2 regions of the Nonomuraea sp. NPDC050404 genome follow, and region 2 is predicted to be linked to the other one. Evidence: riboswitches for the same ligand, from Rfam matches in the RefSeq annotation. Region 2 holds a riboswitch; the other holds the start of a gene.

Region 1 (6,960 bases), on a different contig from region 2:
CAGAAGTGGATCCCGAGCCCGAAGGCGAGGTGCCGGCCCGGCTCCCGGGTCACGTCGAAGCGGTCGGGGTCGGGGAAGACGGCCGGGTCGCGATTGGCCGCGCCTATCACCGCCATCACGAGCGTGCCCTTGGGCACCGGCACGCCGCCGAGTGTGGCGTCCTCCAGCGCGAGCCTGGAGGTGAGCTGGACCGGCGGGTCGTACCTGAGCACCTCCTCGACCACCTCCTTGGGCCGCTCCGCGGCGTGCCGCAGCAGGCCGCGCCGGGCGAGCTGGAGCACCCCGTTGGCGATGAGGTTGACGGTCGTCTCGTGGCCGGCCACGAGCAGCAGCACGCAGGTGGCCAGCAGTTCCGACTCGGTCAGCTCCGGGACGCGGGTCAGAGCGCTCAGGAGGTCGTCTCCCGGCCGCGCCCGCCTGAGCGCGGCCAGTTCGCGGAAGTAGTCGCGAAACTCCGTTCTGGCCCGGCCGGTTTCCGATTGGAGGTCCGCTGTAAGCATCGGGTCAAGGCCGCGAGCAAGCTTCTCGCTCCAGTCGCGGAAGCGTACGTGGTCCTCTGGAGGCACCCCGAGCATCTCGCTGATCACCATGACCGGAAGTGGGTAGGCCAAACCGGACACCAGGTCGGTCTCCTCCTCCAGCCCGGCGATCAGCTCGGTGGTGATGGCCCGTACGCGCGGGCGCAGGCGTTCCACCATGCGCGGGGTGAAGGCCCTGCTCACCAGGGCGCGCAGCCTGGTGTGGTCGGGCGGGTCCAGGAACAGGAACGAGGCGACGGGCTGACCTGGGTCTTCGCCGTTCGGCAGGGTGGTGCCGCGGCCGAAGCGGGGGTCGCGGAGCAGCGCCGTACAGAGTTCGTGCGTGGTGGCGACGAACAGTCCGCCGGGTGTGCGGAACAGCGCGCCGCGTGAGCTCATCTCGCGGTAGCGGGCATAAGGATCACGCAGAAATTCACGATCGAATGGATCAAAACCCAGTACGTCGGCCGCGCTCATCGCCGCCGGATCCGGCGTGCTGGAGGAGGCGATGTGATCGTTCATCGCGCGGTGATCAGGTCCGACATATCGCGAGTACGCCATATATATCGGATCATGTCAATAGCGCTCGTCAAGTACGTCGATTGTCACGCTTGACGACCTTTCCACGATGCGTTTACCGTCTGCGAGGAGCGACTTTGGCCCGGTTGAGAGGCCCAAGTTCACTGTTGGGGGGGAGGGCTCCCGATGGATGTGCTCACTGAAGGTGTTGAGTTGAGCCATGCGGATCTTGCGTTGCTGGCGGAGCTGGCAAAGGGAGTCACGGTCGACCGGGTAGGCAGACGGCTGGATATCAGCGGAAGAACGGTACGCCGTAGATTGCGGGGCATCTGCGATCGCATCGGTGTGGCCACGGCCATCGAGGCCGTGGCGTGGGCGGCCCGCCGCCAGTTGATCTAGCAGCGGCGGGCGTGGAACGTGCCCGGGTCCTGATGAGCGGTGCTTGGTCGTGCTGGGTCGCCTCAGTCGGCGATGCGCACCGCTCCCACGAAGGGCCGGTTGCCGATGGCGGCGATCCGTACGACGTCACCGGTCTGCGGGGCGTGCACCATCATGCCGCCCCCGAGGTAGATGCCCACGTGATGCAGGTCGTTGTAGAAGAAGACCAGGTCACCGGGGCGCATCTCGGAGCGGTCGATGTGCCTGCCCGCGGTCCACTGGCTGCCGGTGTAGTGCGGCAGTGAGATGCCCACCCGCTGGTAGGCCGCCATGACCAGGCCGGAGCAGTCGTAGCCGCTCGGGCCCTCGGCGCCCCAGACGTACGGCTTGAGCTGCTGCGTGAGCGCCCACCGCGCGGCCTGGGCGGCCTTGCCGTCGCCGGCGATCGGCAGGTTGACTCGCGTGGCCCGGGTGCCGGGCCGGCCGGCCTCACCCAGCGCCCGCTTGAACAGGTTGCTCTCGACCTTGGTGACCAGCTTGGTGATCTTGTCCCGCTTGGTGCCGAGCTCGTCCACGAGCTCCTGGACCTCTTCGATGCGCTCCTTGGCGCCGGCCCTGGCGCGCTCGGCGGCCTCCCTGGCCTTGGCGACCTGGTTGACCTCCTCGCCCTGCTCCTGTTCGAGTACGTACGTGGTGGCCGCCCGGTCGAGGAAGGATTCGGGGTCCTGGCCGACCGTGAACGCCAGCATCCTGCCCAGGCCGCCCGTCATATAGGCGTTCTGGGCCAGCAGCGCGGCCTTGGAGCGCTTGGCCTCGAGATCGGCCTCACTGGTCGCCAGCACCTTCTGCGCGGCGTCGGAGGACTTCTTGGCGGTCTTGAGCTTCTCGCGCTGGCCGTTGTACTGCTCGGACAGCGTCTCGATCTCGGTGTGCATCTTCTCGACCTGCTTGGCGAGATTCTGCAACGAGGGCTTCGGGTCGGCGGACGCGGAACCGAAAGGGGAGGCGATCAGGAGCGCGGCGACTGTGACACTTATTACACCCAGACGGTATGGCCGCCGGGCCCGTTCGCCGGAGCGGGCGTGCTCGCCCGCCGACTTTCCCCCACGGTTGTGCGTGCGCTTCACCAACCAAGCTCCTCTCATAGACGCCGACCGGGTTAGCTGACGGGTTCGGGCCGGAGCAGCCCTACCGAACGGATTCGGATTCACCCCATTGGTGGCGGCGGGAGGTCGTCACCTGCGGTTCCCCGGCTCCTCTTGCGAGAATTGGGCGTGTTCCCCGCGCGCGACACGCGGGGAACATCGTCGCTGGACACTAATGCACTCCGGGTTCGTGCTCAACCGGAACTGCCGAGTCTGTAGAGGTTTCACAACCGAAGGGTCACAAGGTGATCTCGTGCCACGGCGGGCAGAACGGTGCGTGTGTCCTCTTTGTCCCCGCTTCCACCGGGCACTCGGCGTGTGTGCCCAAATGGCCACGAGATGTAACAGGATGGGCCGAGACGTGGGAGTTAGGGCCGAGCCGTAATGACATCTGTACTCTGGAGTGCCATGGAGCAGGTGGCCGAACAACTGACAGCGCCCGAGACCGCGGTGGTGGTCCGGCGTGCCCGCACGCTCGATGTGCGGGCCGTCAAGCGGCTGATGGACATCGACGCGGGCGCGGGGCCGCGGCTCCTCAAGAAGGCCACTGTGACGCTGTACGAGGACGTACAGGAGTTCTGGGTGGCCGAACGGGGCGGGCAGGTCGTCGGCTGTGGCGCGCTCCACGTGCTCTGGGAGGACCTCGCAGAGGTCCGCACCGTGGCCGTGGATCCCGGGTGCCGTGGCATGGGTGTCGGCCATCGGATCGTCTCAGCGCTGATACAGCACGCGAAGGATCTGGGTCTGCGACGTGTATTCTGTCTGACTTTTGAGGTCGACTTCTTCGCGAGGCATGGCTTTAGCCCGATTCAGGGCACACCGGTGTCACCCGAGGTGTACGCCGAACTGCTGGCCTCGTACGACGAGGGCGTGGCGGAGTTCCTTGACCTGGAACACGTCAAACCGAACACCCTCGGCAACACCCGCATGCTGCTCCATCTGCCATCGGGTGACGCGGACCTCGACCCGATGGAAAGGTGATTGTTGATACCTATGTCGATACGTTGGGCAGCACAGGCATGTGTCCTGACACGTGCCACATGCGCACTCGAAGCGAGGTGACACGGTGAGCACCGGACAGCCGCCGTATCCACAGGACGAATCCGGCGAGAATTCTGCGCCTGGCACCTACGGACAGCAGAACGCGGGCCGCCACCCCGGCGAGCCCGACCCCGACGTCACTGTGGTCGGCTACCGGGCGGACGATGCCTACGGGCAACAGCCCCAGTACGGACAGCAGCAGGGCTATGGCCAGCAACAACCCCAATACGGCCAGCAGCCCCAGTACGGACAGCAGCAGGGCCAGCCCGACTACGGTCAGCAGGGCTACGGCCAGCAGCCTCAGTACGGCCAGCAGCAGGGCCAGCAGCAAAGCCAGCCCGGCTATGGCCAGCAGGGTTATGGGCAGCAGCAGCAGTCCCAGCCCGGCTACGGCCAGCAGGACCAATACGGCCAGCAGGACCAGTACGGCCAGCAGCAGGGCTACGGCCAGCAGCAACAGGGCTATGGCCAGCAGGACCAGTACGGTCAGCAGGGCTACGGTCAACAGCAGCAGCAGGGTTACGGCCAGCAGCAGCAGTCGCAGCCGGACTATGGCCAGCAGGGCTACGGCCAGCAGCCGCAGTCCGGCCAGCAGCCCCAGTACGGGCAGCAGCCCCAGTCGCAGCCCGGCTACGGCCAGCAGGACCAGTACGGCCAGCAGGGCTACGGTCAGCAACAGCAGTCGCAGCCCGGTTATGGCCAGCAGGACCAGTACGGCCAGCAGCAGGGCTACGGCCAGCAGCAGGGTTATGGACAGCAGCAGCAGTCCCAGCCCGACTACGGCCAGCAGCAGCAGGGCTATGGGCAGCAGCAGCAGTCCCAGCCCGGCTACGCCCAGCCCGGTTACGGTCAGCAGCAGCCCGGCTATGACCAGCAGCAGTACGGTCAGCAGGGCTACGGCCAGCAGCCGCAGCAGTACGGGCAGGGCGGCTACGGCCAGCAGCCCGGCTACGGTCAGCCCTACGGCAAGCCGGTCGGCGTGCAGCCGCCCGGGGCGCCGGCGCCGCTGGCGGAGTGGTGGCAGCGCCTGGTGGCCAGGATCATCGACGGTGTCATCTTCGGCATCGTGATGTTCGTGGTGCAGCTCGCCCTCACGCCGCTGTACCCGTCCTACAGCTCGATCACGGGGCTGACCACCGGTCTGACCTTCGGGCTCCTGTACTACCTGGTCGTCTCGATCGTCGTGACCATCGTCTACATCGCCTACGACTTCCTGCTGGTCAAGATGAAGGGCCAGACGGTCGGCAAGATGGTGATGGGCATCAAGGTCGTCCAGGTGGGCGGCCACGTGCAGCCCGACGGCCTGGCGACCGACGTGTCGCTCAAGCGCGCGCTCGTGACGGTGGGCGGCTACATCTTCTACTGGGTCCCCCTCGTCGGAACCCTGATCGCGGGCGTCGCCTACGCGCTCAACGGCGCCTCCCAGCTCTGGGACAAGCCGCTGCAGCAGACCTTCGCGGACAAGTTCGCGAAGACCGTGGTGGTGAAGATCAAGTAGTCTTCTCCGGGCAAAACAGGGGCCGGCTTCCCGCCGGCCCCTGTGTTATGTCCGCGGGTTCTGTAGAAATGGTTAGAGACCCGAGCCGCCGATGACGCGAGGTGGGAGTTATGGCCGGGACGGCGCCGTGGTCCGGCCCGCAGCCCGCGGAATGGTGGGAACGGCTGGCCGCCAGGCTGATTGAAGCGCTCGTCTTCGGGGTCTTCTATTACATTCTGTTCATCGCGCTGTGGGGCTTCTTCCGAACTGTCGGGATGGCGGAGGTGTTCGGCGGGCGCCTGCCGGGCGTCTTCGCGTGGTTGGCGGCAGGGCTGGCTTATGCGGGCTACGACTGGTGGGCGCATTCCAGGCACGGGCGGACGTTCGGTAAGGCGATCATGAGGATTCGTCTGGCGCCGGGGGACCATCCGCCCCGTGTTCTGCTCAAACGCACGCTCGTCTATCCCGCTCCCGTGATGCTGATGGGCATTCCGGTGGTCAATCTGCTGGCCGGAATGCTGCTGTTCGGCGTGGGGCTGCTCATCCTGATGGACAAGCCGCTCGAGCGCGGTCCACACGACCGGCTGGGCGGAACGCGCGTCGTAAAAGATCTTCGCTGAGCCATCCGCCTGGGGCGATGCCTTTACGCAAAATTTTCGCTTGATCCGGTAAGGAGCCTGGAGAGACTGGCATTAGGCTGTGGGGCGTCCGGGTTGCCGGATGTTGGCGCCCCTGCGACACGCAGGGCATCTGTGTGCCGCTATGGTCGGGTACGGGTGGTTGTCGCCTGCGTGTCATGCGGGGGCCCGCCCACCGGGTCACGCTCAGCGCTTAATGAGCCCCCGGAAACCCCGTCAGCCGTGGAGGCGAGGCCGAATGGAAGCCCTAACAGACGTATTGTCAGCGCTCATCCCCCCTGCTGTGGTGGGTGGCGCCTTCATCTTTGGCGTAGTGAAGCTGCTCCGATCCGAGGCCGTGGCGGGCCGTCGAAACCGCGAGGATCAGCCCGAGGCGCAGAACTGATCGGCTAGTCAGCCGAATCCCCGTAGCGCTGAATTGTCTCCACGCCTTTCCGGGTATATGTTTGGGCAGGCGAATGAAACAATGCTCCGCGAAAGGATTGCGTACATGGCCAAGCAGATCCAGGAGATTCTCATCGATGACCTCGATGGGGGCGAGGCCAATGAGACGGTCAGCTTCGCTATTGACGGCTCCTCCTATGAGATTGACCTCAGCGACCTTAACGCGAAGAAGCTGAGGGACGCTCTCACGCCTTTCGTGCAGTCCGCGCGCAGGGCAGGCGCCGTGACCACGCGTCGCCGCGGCCGTGGCGGCAACCGTGCGATGAGCCGCGAGAAGAGCTCCGAGATCCGGCAGTGGGCCAAGGCTCACGGCCTGCCGGTCAGCGAGCGCGGCCGCATCGCCTCCACCGTCGTGGAGAAGTACGAAGCCGCACACTAAGGGGCCGTCCCCGACCATGCGCTTATGATGTTCGCCTTGGACCCCGGCGGCCGCCATAAGCGCATGATCGTTTCTGTGGCGTTCCCGAATGCGGGGAGCCGCGGAAGATGATCTCCTGAGGCGCCGCCCATATGCGGGCGTTTTGGGGCGCACGTCCCGGCTCATCAGCGGCGCCGATTCCTCCGGGCCGGTGTCACATATGTGATGGCGTCGCGCTCTGTGCGCGGAATGCCGTGTGTGGCGGCCATGCCCCATTCAACGTACGCTCGGCCCGTACGACAGGGCGGCCGCCCACATTGCCCTTGCGGCACGGGCTTTTGTGACTTCACCGACGCCTCCCCGTACCCCGTGGAACGGGCCATGGCGAAATCCGGCAAGCGGTTAACCCCGCGCCGCCCTTCACACGCTGTAACAGTTAAGC
Region 2 (6,960 bases):
CACCACCACGCCGAACGCCGTACCCGAGGAGAGCACCCCCATGGCACGCGCCCGCAGCCCGGCGGGAACCGCCCGGTCCACCACGTCGGAGTAGGGCGTCCACGCCCAGCCGGAGCTGGTGCCGGCCAGGACGAGCCCGGCCGTCAGCATCGCCGGGCCCTGCGCGAAGGCCACCAGGGTCATCCCGGCGGTGGCGGAGACGCCGCCCGCGACCACCACGGGACGCGGGCCGAAGCGGGCCACCAGGATGCCGGCGAGCAGCAGGGCGAGGAGATAGCCGACGTAGGTCGCGCTGCCGATCAGCCCCACCACGGACATGGACAGGTCGAACTCGCGGGCCAGGCGCGGCTGGAAGAGCCCATAGCCGTAACGGGCCAGGCCGAAGGTCACGGCGATGGCGGCGGCGCCGCCCAGAATCAGTGGTCGATGCATGTAACCCATACTCCGACCTGCGGCGACGAAGAACGAGTGGCAGAAACGTCAGGATGCGCTAGATTTACGCCATGGGCACTGAACCGCTCCGCGTGGCCGTCACCGTACTCAACCCCTCGGCCCTGTTCGAGCTGGCCGTGCCGTGCACGGTCTTCGACGGCGAGGGCTACGAGCTCGTCCTGTGCGCCACCGAGCCGCCGGGCGCCCCGCTGCGCGGCCCCGGCGGCCTGCGCATGCAGGCGGAGCACGGTCTGGAGGCCCTGGAGGAGGCGGATCTGATCGTGGTGCCGGCCTGCATGATGGACGTCGGCTACGAGCCGTCGGCCGAACTGGTGGACGCGCTGCGCGCCGCGCACGCCCGCGGCACCCGCATCGCCTCCCTCTGCTCAGGCGCCTTCGTCCTGGCCGCGACGGGGCTGCTGGACGGCCGCGAGGCGGCCACACACTGGAAGTACGCCGATGAGCTGGCCCGCCGCCACCCCCGCGTCCGGGTCAACGCCCAGGCCCTCTACATCGACGACGGCGACATCCTGACCAGCGCGGGCACGGCCGCCGCCATCGACCTGTGCCTGCACATCGTGCGTACGGACTACGGCACGGCGGCCGCCGCCGCGGTGGGCCGCCGCATGGTCGTCGCCCCGCACCGGGAGGGGGACCAGACCCAGTTCGCCCCGGTACGGCCGGTGCCCGCCCCGCAGAGCCTCGCCCCGGTGCTGGACTGGGCGCTGGCCCGGCTGCACGAGCCGCTCACCATGGACCAGCTCGCCCAGCGGGCGGGGATGAGCCTGCGCACCTTCGGCCGGCACTTCGCGCGCGAGATCGGCGCCACCCCGCTGCGCTGGCTCAACCAGCAGCGGCTGGCCAGGGCCCGCGAACTCCTGGAGACCACCGACCTGACGATCGACGCGGTGGCCGAGCGCTCGGGCCTGGGCACCGCCGACGGGCTGCGGCAACACTTCCACCGCGCCCTGGGCACCACCCCGGCGGCCTACCGCCGCACCTTCCGCGGCCAGGTCTCGGCCGTGGGCTGACCTCCTGGGTGAAACGCGGCGAGCACGTGGTCCCGCCGCGGAACACGGTAAAGCGCGCCCGGAACGCGGCAAGCGCGCGCCCTTGAGGGGACGCGCGCTTGGAACGCGGCGAGCGCGCGCCCCCGGAAGGGGACGCGCGCTCGTGGTCACACGGAAGGCAGGGAGCCTCTCAAGCAGGGCCCATCAGGCCGCGTACTCGGGGTAGCCGTAGCCGACGACCTGCGACTTCGGACGGATCCGCTCCTCGACCTTGCCGTTGCCGGTGTTGCCCTCGACCGTGGAGATGGTGCCGTTCTTGTTGTCCTTCACGACGAACCCGACGTGCTGGATGTCGCTCAGGCTCTTGCCGCCGCCCCAGGAGAAGAAGACCACGGCGCCGGGCCTGGCCTCGGTGCCCCAGCGGTCGTTGGCGGCGAACCACTTGGCGTGCGAGACGGTGTAGGCGTCCCAGCCGACCTGCGGGCGGGCGCCGGTCTGCTCGCCGACCCAGGAGACGAACATCGAGCACCAGGCGGCGTTCAGGTAGGCGTTGCGGTTGCCGCCGTCACGGGCGACGGTCTCGCCGGCGCGCTGCGAGGCGGCGTACCAGTCCTGGTACTTGGTGCCGCCGCCGCTGGCGTTCTCCGAGGTGCCGACCTGGGACTTGGCCAGGGCCAGGACCTGCTCGGCGGTGGCGCTGATCTTGGTTTCGGTACGGTCGTCGGTGCCGGCCTTGTGGGCGGCGACGGCCGTGACCGGGTGCCGGGCGGCGGTGGCCGCGGCGACGCCGGTGGCGGTGTCGGCCTGGGCCGCGCCGGCGCTGACGCCGAGGCCCGAGGCGAGGACGGTCGCGCCGAGCGCGGCGCGGGCGATGCTCTTCTTGGCAGCGGTGATGCGATGCTTGGCCATCGAGGGGGTTACTCCTTGCTTCCATGCCGCTTACCGGGTTAGCTGACGGGTTCGGGCGTGGAAGCTGCCCTACGGCATCGGAATGCCGATTCACCCCAAAGGACATGGGTCCCCGGTTCCGCCCGAAGGCGGATTCAGCGGTCACAGGACTATCCTGCGATCTTTCGTGCGATGGTCAGACATAGCCGGGACAAACCGGACGTATGTCTCAAGACGCCTCATAAGGTAATACATGAGGCAAGAGGATTACAAATCCATAAAGGCCCGGCTAAGCGATTTGCCCGCGAGCGTCGGCCAGAAGCCCCATCATGGCAAGGGATTCGTCAAGAGGCATGATCGAGGATTCGGTCCTGCCCTCGGCCGTGGCGGCGCGGACTTCGCGAAGCTCTCCGGCGTATCCGTTGTCCGCCGGATCGAGCACATGCTCTTCCGGGTCCATGGATGGACCGGTGAGGATGATTCGCTGCGGGGCCCAGAAGGGCGCCGGGATGTCCGCCCGCATCTGCCTGCCCACAACACTGGCCTGGTTGGGGTAATTCCCGAGCAATGAGGTCGCCACGAGAGCGTGTCTGCCGCCGGGATAGAGCAACACCCCGGCCGCCTCCGCATCGACCCCCGTGGGCGCCAGCGAGCCGGTGACGCGCAGGTCAGAGGGCATGCCCAGGAGGAGCTGGGCCAGCCCGAACGGGTAGATCCCCAGGTCCAGCAGCGCGCCCCCGCCCAGCTCCGGCGCCCACAGCCGGTGCGCCGGGTCATAGGCCGCGGCGAACCCGAAACTGGCCTGCACGGAGCGGATCTCCCCGAAGCGCGGATCGGCCGCGAGGAGCCGGATGAGCGGGTTGAACCTCATCCACATCGCTTCCATCAGGAACACGCCCGCCTCGCGCGCCATGCGTACCATCTTCTCCGCGTCGTCCAGGGTCGCGGCCAGCGGTTTCTCGCACAACACAGCCTTGCCCGCGGCGATGGCCGCCGCGGCCACCGGCAGGTGCTGGGCGTGCGGTGTGGCCACGTAGACGGCGTCCACCGCCGGGTCGGCGCACAACTGCTCATAGGACCCGTACGCCGACGCCGCCCCCAGTTCCGCCGCCAGGGCCTGCGCCCTGACCAGGTTCCTCGAACCGACGGCGGCCACCCGCATTCCCGGCTCCGCCACGATCGCGGCGCCCACGACGCGGGCAATGCCGCCGGTCGCCGCTATTCCCCATGTGAAATCTCGCACGCGGCAGATCGTATCCGGTAACGTAAAATTCCGGTCATGTGGGTATGTAAAGGGATTACCCGCCACTCGCCACATGAATAACTTCCGCCACAAAAGTCACTAGGCGAACGTCTCCGGATCCGGGCCCAGCCGCTGTCCCTTGTTCAAAGCGCCGATGGCCGCCATGTCCTCACCGTCGAGGATGAAGCCGAAGACGTCGATGTTCTCCGCGATCCTGGCCGGCGTCACGGACTTGGGAATCACCACGTTGCCGAGTTGCAGGTGCCAGCGGAGCACGATCTGCGCCGGCGTTTTGCCGTACTTGCCCGCCAGCACCGTCAGCGCCGGGTCCGACAGCAGCCCCTTGCCCTGCCCGATCGGGCCCCACGCCTCGGTGAGGATGCCGTTGGCCTCGTGGAAGGCCCGCAACTCCCGCTGCTGCAGGTACGGGTGCAGCTCGATCTGGTTGATGGCCGGCGTGATGTCGGTCTCGTCCATGAGCCTGGTGAGCGTCTGGACGGTGAAGTTGGAGACGCCGATGGCCTTGGCCCGCCCGCTCCGGTAGATCTTCTCCAGCTCCCGCCAGGCCCGCACGTACGTGCCCCGCGCCGGCACCGGCCAGTGGATCAGGTAGAGATCCACGTAGTCCAGGCCCAGCCGGGACAGGCTCTCCTCGAAGGCCGCCTCGGCGCGCTCGTGGTCGGCGTTGCCCAGCTTCGTGGTCACGAACACCTTCTCGCGCGGCAGCCCGCATTCGCGCACGGCCCGCCCCACGCCCTCCTCGTTGTGGTATCCGGCGGCGGTGTCGATGTGCCGGTAGCCTTTCTTGATCGCGGCGGAGACCGCCTGCTCGGCCTCGTCGGCCGGAATCAGCCAGACGCCGTACCCGAGTTGCGGGATCTGCACGCCGTCGGTGTTGAGCAGAAGCGAATTCATACCCTCCATTGTTCACGCAGCGTTTCTGACCCCTTAAGGCGGTGGGGCTAGCTTGAAGCGGTCGTGAACGGGCCATCACCCCGCTGGGAGGGCAAGGAGTGGTCGAACAGGCGTCGGCCTGGGTGGAGTCCCCGCTCCAGATGCTGTGCGCCGTCGAGGCCCACCACGCCGGGCTCCTCGGCCCCGAGACGGTCGTCGTGCCGCGTGCGGGCCTTCGGCCCTTGAAGGCCACCCGGCGCGAGCTGCGCTCGCTGGGGATGCCCGAGGGCGTGGAGCTGGCCGAGCCGCGCGAGCGCATGCCCAGGCGTGTGCAGGCGGTCGGGGACGCCTTCTCCGGCAAGGTGCAGCTGCGCTGGCTCACCTCCAGGACCGGCCGCATCGTCATCGTGGACGACGGCCTGGCCACGCTGCACCTGCTCGAACTGCTCGCCGCCGGCCCGTACCGGCCGCTGCTGCGCGCCCGCGTCAAGCCGACGGGGCCGCGCGCCGCGCTGGGGCTGGCCGCCGCGCTGCGGCTGCGCCTGAGCAAGGTCTCCGTGTTCACCGCGCTGAACGTGGACGACAAGCTCGAACAGGCCGTCCGCGACGCCGGCATCGACCTCGTACGGCACGACTTCGCCTGGCTGCGCTCCCAGCCGCCCAGCGCCGAGGGCCCCAACGAGCGCACGGTCGTGCTCGGCACCTCGCTGGTCCGCAACGGCCTGGTCCACCGCGAGCAGTACCTGCGCTGGCTGACCGAACTGGCCGCGCGCGAGCCGCTGGCCTACTACCCGCACCGCCGCGAGGACCCCGTGGACGTCGCGCTGATCCGGGAGCGTCCCGGCATCACCGTGCACGAAGCGGGCGTGCCCGCCGAGCTGACGCTGCGCGGCCTGGAGTCCGGCCAGCGCGTGCTCAGCCTCCCCTCTACCGCGATCACCTCGCTGCGGGTGCTGCTCAGCCCGCGCGGAGTCGCCGTCGAGCCCGTGGACGTTCCCGATCACTGGTGGACCAGCAGGGCGGCCCCCGCCCTGCGCTCGCATTTGACCGGAGTGTCTTAGTTGAAAGTGTTGGCGGTCGCCGACTCCGACTCGTACCTGAAATGGGCGGCCTGCCTGCTCGGTGACCTGCCCCCGGGCTGCGTGACCGAGCTGGTCGTGGTGCGCACCCCGATCGCCCCCTCGCCGGAGCAGATCGCCGCCGCAGTGGGCGGTCTCGAGGCGCCGCCGGTGCTCTCGGCGCGCTCGGTGCGGCGGCTGGCAGAGCGGACGCGGCCCGATGTGATCCTCGTGGCGTGCACGGGCCCGGTGGTGGACGTGCTGGTGGCCGAGACGCTGGGCGACCTGCGGCCGCGGCCGGTGTTCGCCAGCGGGCTGCCGGGCATCTCGGTGCCGGCCACGGACAAGGCGTGGGTGTTCCGCAGCGGTTGCGACCTGTTCGTGGTGCACAGCGAGCGCGAGGTGGCCGAGTTCTCCGAGATCGCCGGCAGGCTCGGCGGGGGAGGGGCGGTCGGCCTGGCCAGGCTGCCGTTCCTGCGCCCCGACCTGACGGCCGCGGGCGGCAACCGGGTGGTGTTCGCCACGCAGGCCAAGGTGCCGCGCGAGCGGGACGAGCGCGAGCGCATCCTGACCGCGCTGGCCGCGCTGGCCGCCCGCCGGCCCGACCTGGACGTGGTGGTCAAGCTGCGCGCGCTGGAGGAGGAGCGGCAGACGCACAACGAACGCTTCCACTACCAGCGGCTGTGGCGCGAGATGGGCGAGCCCGGGCGGCTGGCGTTCGAGGCCGGATCGATGTACGAGCAGCTCCAGCGGGCCGCCGGGTTCGTCACGGTCAGCTCGACGGCGGCGCTGGAGGCCGTCGCGATGGGCGTGCCGTCGCTGGTGCTGAGCGACTTCGGCGTGAGCGCCGAGATGATCAACCTGGTGTTCGAGGACAGCGACCTGCTCGGCACGCTGGACGAGTTGGCCGGGGGCGGCTTCCGGCACGCCTCGAAGGAGTGGTGCGCGGCCAACTATTTCCACCCGCCCCTGCGCAACGACTGGACAGGGCAGCTGGGCGGGCTGGTGGCAGAGGGATCGCGGGTGCCCGCCAGGTCACTGCTCGACGGGCCGGAACACGCGGCGGGGCGGCGCAGGGCCCGCCTCCGGGTGGAGGTGCCACCGAAGATGTTGCGGGTGGGCTACCGGGCCAAGCGCCGCATGCGCCGCTACCTCAGATCGCTGACCTGATCTTCCTGCGGATCCTGGTGAACGCGCTGGGCTTGTCGGCGAAGCCCAGCGTCTCCAGGCGCTTGCGCTTGTAGTAGCGCGGGTCGAACGCGATGTCGTCCGGCCGCAGGTCCGGGTAGGTGTCGGCCTGCATGCAGTAGCCCACCGAGCGGACCAGCGCCTGCACGTCCGTGACCGGCGGGCGCTCGATGTGGCCCTCGGCCGACAACCGGGGCAGCAGGGCGTCGACGATGGTGAGCGGGATCCTGTTGCTGTTCTCGTACGG

The links. Region 2 has a riboswitch for cyclic di-AMP ahead of AB0I81_RS05075 (CHAP domain-containing protein). Riboswitches for the same ligand answer to the same signal wherever they lie in the genome.
Region 1: it holds a riboswitch for cyclic di-AMP, as region 2 does, so the genes downstream of both, AB0I81_RS40620 (NlpC/P60 family protein) here and AB0I81_RS05075 (CHAP domain-containing protein) in region 2, are expected to answer to the same signal.

The regions. Positions count from the first base shown of each region.
Region 1 covers NZ_JBFAKB010000018.1:151,588-158,547, forward strand. The annotation lists gene AB0I81_RS40610 (cytochrome P450) at 1-1,040, opposite strand, end outside; gene AB0I81_RS40615 (LuxR C-terminal-related transcriptional regulator) at 1,224-1,436, shown strand; gene AB0I81_RS40620 (NlpC/P60 family protein) at 1,499-2,542, opposite strand; cyclic di-AMP (ydaO/yuaA leader) riboswitch at 2,549-2,700, opposite strand; gene AB0I81_RS40625 (amino-acid N-acetyltransferase) at 2,969-3,541, shown strand; gene AB0I81_RS40630 (RDD family protein) at 3,627-5,099, shown strand; gene AB0I81_RS40635 (RDD family protein) at 5,210-5,698, shown strand; gene AB0I81_RS40640 (Lsr2 family protein) at 6,207-6,539, shown strand.
Region 2 covers NZ_JBFAKB010000001.1:1,154,296-1,161,255, reverse strand. The annotation lists gene AB0I81_RS05085 (MFS transporter) at 1-432, opposite strand, end outside; gene AB0I81_RS05080 (helix-turn-helix domain-containing protein) at 504-1,463, shown strand; gene AB0I81_RS05075 (CHAP domain-containing protein) at 1,647-2,351, opposite strand; cyclic di-AMP (ydaO/yuaA leader) riboswitch at 2,364-2,501, opposite strand; gene AB0I81_RS05070 (Gfo/Idh/MocA family oxidoreductase) at 2,620-3,573, opposite strand; gene AB0I81_RS05065 (aldo/keto reductase) at 3,673-4,488, opposite strand; gene AB0I81_RS05060 (hypothetical protein) at 4,587-5,528, shown strand; gene AB0I81_RS05055 (DUF6716 putative glycosyltransferase) at 5,535-6,695, shown strand; gene AB0I81_RS05050 (polysialyltransferase family glycosyltransferase) at 6,679-6,960, opposite strand, start outside.